DNA from 2 places in the Brevibacillus sp. GCM10020057 genome. Region 2 is predicted to be linked to the other one. Evidence: riboswitches for the same ligand, from Rfam matches in the RefSeq annotation. Region 2 holds a riboswitch; the other holds the start of a gene.
What was found. A riboswitch is a leader RNA that binds a small molecule or an ion and turns the genes downstream of it on or off. The one in region 2 is predicted to bind cyclic di-GMP.
Positions count from the first base shown of each region.

Region 1: linked by a shared signal. The riboswitch ahead of ACFSO0_RS05170 (methyl-accepting chemotaxis protein) and the one ahead of folE (GTP cyclohydrolase I FolE) in region 2 are both predicted to bind cyclic di-GMP.

Region 1 is NZ_JBHUJW010000018.1:33,797-37,219, forward strand. Features, by position in the region: gene ACFSO0_RS05170 (methyl-accepting chemotaxis protein) at 1-1,705, opposite strand, end outside; cyclic di-GMP riboswitch class I at 1,828-1,912, opposite strand; gene argH (argininosuccinate lyase) at 2,143-3,423, opposite strand, start outside.
Region 2 is NZ_JBHUJW010000044.1:61,858-65,280, reverse strand. Features, by position in the region: gene ACFSO0_RS19675 (SDR family oxidoreductase) at 1-222, opposite strand, end outside; gene ACFSO0_RS19670 (6-carboxytetrahydropterin synthase) at 219-1,040, opposite strand; gene folE (GTP cyclohydrolase I FolE) at 1,091-1,675, opposite strand; cyclic di-GMP riboswitch class I at 1,751-1,836, opposite strand; gene ACFSO0_RS19660 (SpoVR family protein) at 2,386-3,423, opposite strand, start outside.

The DNA of each region.
Region 1 (3,423 bases), on a different contig from region 2:
CGTTCAAAGCGAGCAGGTTGGTTTGTGAGCTGATATCTGTCATCGTGGTCACAATTTCGCGAATGCGTTTCATGCTTTCTTCCAGCTGTTTTGTGATGTCTACAGATTTTGTCACTTCGCTCTCGATGTTTTCCATGCCACTCAACGCTTTATTGGCAACACCTTCAGAGTTCTCAGACAGTGTCTTGATTTGCATCACTTCATTTACGAGTTTGTCCAGAGTAGACAGGTTGTCTCTCGTCGTAGCCGCGATCTCTTCCACAGCTGCGCTCAATTCTTCGGTAACGGCCGAAATATTTGTAGACTCATTGAGAACATCATGACTCTTTTGGTTGATACCGTTTATGTAATTGGAGCTGGTCTGGATATTTTCTTCCAGTTGGTTGGAATAGGAAACGACAGAAGAAGCTGCGCGTTTAATATTCGCAATCATACTTTCCAACTGATCCAGATAATCGTTGAACATGTCAGCCAACTGGCGAATTTCATCGCTACCGGAAACATGAATACGTCCGGTCAAGTCTCCACCGCCAGAAGCAATGATGCCCAAGCGGTCGCGCACCACACGCAGTGCCTTCAGGCGTTTGGACATATAAACCAGGATGACGAGGATACCTACGATAAAGAAAGCAATGACCCAAATCACAAGCATCGTCGATTCATTTGCTGCATGTTCAATGGTGTCGGTCGGGATATACATGAAGATATACCAGCCCGTAGAAGCGATCTTCTTCGCCAGAATGTAGTCCACGGAATCATGGAACAGATCCGAATCTTTCTTTTCGCTGATAACCTTTTCCATCCAGGCTTTGGCTTCCGGGTCCTTAATATCTGTTTCCAGCGTACTCTGCTTGTCTTTTTCTGCAGGATTAGTTGCGCCAGTCAAAATATTCTTGCCGGAATCTACTACGATTGCATGCGATCCATCTTCTCTCGTGAACGAGCTTGCTACTTTTTCGATGCCACTCAGCGAAATATCGACGGAAAATACTCCGTAGAACTTATCTTGCGCATAAATCGGGATGGATGCTGTCACCATCATGCCGCTGCCGAGGTCATCCTTGTATGGCTCAGTCCAAACGACCTCTTTACCGGGGTTGTTTTCAGGACGGGCGATCGTGTAGAATGCGTTTTCTCTCGACTTGCTGGTGACGTATTTCCCCTCTTTGTTATCTACAAAAGGATAAATTTTTTGGAAATTGCCTTCTGTCGTAAAATAGTACCATTGGGATTCAGGAATGGTTTTCTTGATGGTGGCAAACAGCCCATCAAATGATTCCGACGCCATGATGATTTTCTTCTGTTCGAGGGTGATTGGTCCTTTATCGATGCGGGCGTTCCCAATATCAAGCTTTGTTTTCGCCACATAATCATCCAGACCGTACAAGCCATTTGCCATCAAATATTTCTGTTGAAAAGCGCTCTCAAGCAATTCATCGGAAATCCCGTTCATTTCTTGCAATCTTTGTTCAAATGTCGAGCTTGCCAGCTTTCCTACCAGTCCAATTTTGCCAAACTCTGATCCAATCAAATCCGTCTTGCTTTCCAGGAAGTTTTTTGATTTGGTTACTTCGTCCTGCTGTATGACCTTTTTGAAACTGTTGATCATAAACATTGAAAAAACAAGTTGAACAACCAGGATGACCACAAATAATCCCAAAAACCTGATTTGGAGACTGCGAAACTTTTCTCTCAACCGTTTCATCTGAACTCCTCCTTGTTTGATCTCAGCTACGTATCTGTGTTTTGTCAAATTTTGAAAATCGGGAGCTCCAAAAAAAACTATTCGGGTATCCGAATAGTTCTATCTGTCCAATAGAAATATGTCACGGCAACCCGGCGATCATAGTTTAACAACTTTAGACCCGTAGCTTTGCGTCCTTACCTTTCGATAAGTTTGCCTATCATATTAAATTCATAAATACTGGAATTGAGATCATCGTATAACAAAGAGAGACTATAGTCAATAATCCCTATAATTCGACTTATTTTTTCACGATTCGAGTCCTCTTTCTCCATTCCCATAGTCCCTTATTTTCTCCTTTTGTCGATTTTCAGGAAGCTCAGGAAGAGAGGTGCACATTGAACAAGCGGTCAGGCAAATTGCCTCACCGCTTGTTCATTTATGACAGGGTGGCTAAACTACGCCGGAGAACCGACGTCAATCAAAGACTCGATCATGACCTTTTGGCTGTTTTCGTCCACCCACGCATGAGTTTCCAACAGCTTTTTGCGATACCACTCGATCTGCGCCTCGACCTGATTGCGGGCAGTACCGCCGAGCACGTTGCGGGCATTGACCACAGTCTCGACCGCGAGTGCTTCGTACACATCCTCGCCGATCACATCGGAAAAGCTCTGCAGCTCCTCCAGCGACAGGTCGAGCAAGTACTTTTGGTGCTCGATGCAGTACAGAACTGTCCTGCCTACCACTTCATGCGCCTGACGGAACGGCATGTTTTTGCGCACGAGGTAGTCAGCCAGGTCTGTCGCATTCGAGAAGTCGTTGGTCACCGCCTGGCGCATCCGCTCGGTTTTGACCTGCATCGTCTGGATCATCGGCGTCAAAAGAGCCAGCGCGCCATGAATGGTCGCTACGGTATCAAACATGCCTTCCTTGTCTTCCTGCATGTCTTTGTTGTACGCCAGCGGCAAGCCTTTGAGCACCGTCAACAGGCCAAGGAGATTGCCGTAGACGCGGCCTGTTTTTCCGCGCACCAGCTCGGCGACATCCGGGTTTTTCTTTTGCGGCATGATGCTGGAGCCCGTGCAGAACGCATCGTCCAGCTCCACGAAGGAAAACTCCTGGCTGCTCCAGATGACCAGTTCTTCGCACAGACGGGAGAGGTGGGTCATCAAAAGGGACGCATCCGCCAAAAACTCGACGATGAAGTCGCGGTCGCTGACAGCGTCCATGCTGTTTTGATAAATCCCGTCGAATTGCAGCAGCTCCGCCACGAACGCCCGGTCGATCGGGAATGTCGTCCCGGCCAGCGCACCCGCTCCCAGCGGCAGGACATTGACGCGCTTCCACGTCTCGGTCATGCGCTCGATGTCACGCTGCAGCATGGACGCATACGCCATCAGGTGGTAGCCGAACAGGACCGGCTGCGCGCGCTGCAGATGGGTATAGCCCGGCATGACGGTATCCAGATGCTGGCTGGCCTGCTCGACCATCGCTTCCTGGAGATACATCGCCAGCTGGATGATTTCCATCAGCTTTTCCCGCAGGTACAGATGCATGTCGAGGGCGACCTGGTCGTTGCGGCTGCGGCCCGTGTGGAGTTTGCCCCCCACCGGACCGATTTCCTCGATCAGCATTTTTTCGATATTCATATGGACATCTTCGTGGGCGACGAGAAACTCGGCCTGCCCGCGCTCGATCTTTTCTTTCACTTTTTTCAGACCAGCAATGATCTGTCT
Region 2 (3,423 bases):
CGCAAAACGGCGAACAGAGCTTTCATCTGTAACATCCAAAGACATCACCAGGGGATTTGAATGCATTTGGGAAGCAACAGACTTTAATCCGTTTTCATTTCTTGCCCCAAGAACAAGATTGGCTCCCAGTTGGTCCAAAAACACCGCTGTTGCTTTCCCAATCCCTTTGGACGCGCCGGTAATTGCGATTGTCCTTCCTCTGAGCTGCCCAAAATCAATCATGATTGCTCACCCGTTCCGAAAAACTCAAAATAATTTTTTTCGGTTTCCCAAAGACCGATCTTATGCAGTTGCGGAAGATGCGGATGCAACATGTTATAAATCACCATCGCAACCACCTCCGATGTCGGGTTCAAATCCTTGAATTCTTCCGTATCCAGATTCAAATGTTTGTGGTCAAATTTATTCAGGACGACAGTCTCGACGATCTCATCCAGTTCAGACAGGTTGATAATCATTCCAGTGATCGGGTCAGGTTCTCCCTGGACCGTTACATCAAGGTAATAGTTGTGTCCGTGACCATGCGGATTGTTACATTTTCCGAACAGCGCCAGATTTTCCTCCGGAGACAGATATTTGCTGTCCAAGCGATGTGCCGCACAAAAATGATATTTGCGTGTAAGTCTGGTCATGGAACCACCCTCCCTTTCTGCAGACAAATAATGGTTTTCATGCAATCGAATCCGATGCAATTCGCAACCTTCAAACCGATTTTCAAGAGAACCCCAGATATAATTGACCAGGTTTTCCGTGGTTGGAATGTGTTGCTGAAAAAAGGGATGCTCCCGATCCAGAAATTTCCCGTCCAGCTCCTCTTCTACAAACGATGTGACCATTTCTTTAATCGCAGTCGTATTGATCACAATGCCCGTTTTCTCGTTCAAAGGCCCTTTGACCATTACTTCGAGTCTGTAATCATGCCCGTGTCCGCTCGGATTATTGCAGCGGCCGAATACGCGGCGATTTTCTTCATCACTCCACACGGGTACACGATAGACATGAGTGGCCGAAAAATCGATTCTTCGCGATAAATAGAGCACGTTTGACCTCCTTGTCTGGCAGGTTCTTTGCATTTGCTGATCTTTGCGTTCTATTGCCTTGCAAGGGAGCGTTCAAACTCTTCACATAGCGCCGTATTTTCGGCAAACAATCCCTTTTTCACCGTCGTCACGGTAACTGTGCCTGGTTTTTTGATCCCTCTCGCGCACATGCACAGGTGAGTCCCTTCCACCGTCACGATCACTCCTTTTGGGTTCAGCACATTCCGTATGGCATCAGCAATTTGCGTCGTCATTCTCTCCTGCACCTGCGGCCGTTGGGACACGAGTTCCACCAATCTGGCAAATTTGCTTAACCCTACGATTCTTCCATCTGGTATGTATCCAATATGTGCCTTACCGTAAAAAGGGATGATATGGTGCTCGCAAAACGTATAGTAGCTAATATCCTTTACCGTAATGATGCCGTCATACTGTTCTTCAAACGTAGTGGTCAATGCCGTCTCAGGATTTACCCCTACCCCGGAAAAAACTTCCCGGTACATTTTTGCAACTCGTTTCGGGGTATCCAAAAGCCCCTCGCGTTCCGGGTCTTCGCCTATTTCCTTCAAAATATTGCGAATGCCTTCTTCGATGACATCGTTCTGGATCAAGTTGCTCGTTGCTAGCGGCTTCATAGCAAGACCCCCTCTATTAAATTAAAAATCCAGTCCGATTTAAGGACTGGATTTTTTACAAATACCCATTCCCAATTCGGCAACCCGGCTATCATAGCGTTTCCTGCTTTAGACCCGTGGCTTTGCGTCCCCATCTTTCAATGGGTTTGCCATTTTTCATAAGGAATTTCTGTTGACGATTAATAATGATGTCAACATTCGACATATTCAATTATTATTCAACAATTTCAGACATTCTTGCGACTTTTGTCCCAGTTCCATATTACCTGGAAAGACGTCTGGTTTTACACTGGCATGAGTTGTTATTTCCTCTTCATACCGCTTCGCTTCCCCAAGCAAATAGACCTACTTATCATTCATGTACATAAGACTAATTAACCAAAAAATATCGTGTAAATAGAAATTTTGACTGATTTTGTCGAATCTCTTTTTCATTATTCTACCTTCGTTTTTGATTCATTTCAATCCTGAAATCACCAATTCATGTAATAATCATTCCGTCAACTAGTAAATTAAAACAAATTTGCCAACTAATATATCACTAAGCCAAAAGAATAATTTTCATAATATATAGTAGGACCCGCGCTTTCCATCTGCATCCGGATTTTTCGTTGTATTACCCGATGCTCTGCCAAATCGTATAGTCTCCTTCGACAGCAAAAGCCGCAAACCCGGTTCACTCCCCGAGCTTGCGGCTCTATGCCGGCACCTCACAAAAAACGGCGGTGCACTTTCTTGCCATCGTACGTAAACAAGACCTGGCGATCCTCGATGACTGTCTCCAGATGGACGCTTTTCCCCCATAGTGAATAGAGGTACGGCAGCGTTTTTTCCACGTACTTCACATCCAGCTCCAGCCCCTCGAAATGATGCTTCAACAGCAGCTCGCCCGACCGCAAATAATCTCCGTCGTGGACCATCAGGTACGGGAAGCCGCCGTTGACCCGTGCACCCGCCAAGCCGTCCCGCACCTGCTCCCATTGTTTATCCGTGACGACCCAATCATTGCCCTGCTTGCCGAACATGTACAGATCCAGGTCGTTCACCAGTTCCTTCGTCAGAAAGTTGCTGATGAAGCTGATGTCCGATTCCAGCTCGCGCACCTCGAAAATTTTTGCGCGTCCCTCCCCGGGCTTGCGGCCGAATCGCTCCTGCTCCTCCTTGGTCGGATGATCCCAGCGCCGTTCGATGTCCTCAAAAATTTTCAGCCCCAAATGATACGGGTTGATGCTCGTTGCAGACGGCTGGATGACAGAGGAATGCAGCTTGGCGAAATCGATGGTCTCTGCCTCCGTCAGTTCCATTTCCCGCAGGATGCGCATGTGCCAGTAGGTCGCCCAGCCTTCGTTCATGATCTTCGTCTCCAGCTGCGGCCAGAAGTAGAGCATCTCGTCGCGGATGATCGTCAGCACGTCCCGCTGCCAATCCTCCAGGACGGTGCTGTACTCCATGATGAACAGCAGCAGGTCTTTTTCCGGCTCGGGCGGGAATTTGCGCACTGGCTTTGCCGGCTCGCTCTCGGCTTGCTTTTCCTGGCCGTCCAGCCCCCACAGATCGTCGTACGGCGAGTGGCGTTCCGGTTTGCTTCTTTTCGCAGGCTCCTCCGGTTCGCGTTTCCAGCGCAGCTTGGGTCGCAGCAGGCTCGGGTCGATGTGCTCCTGAATCGCCAGGCACGCATCGAGGAAATTTTCCACTGCTTCCTTGCCGTATTCGATCTCGTACTGGCGGATGCGCTCGGAGCTGGCTGC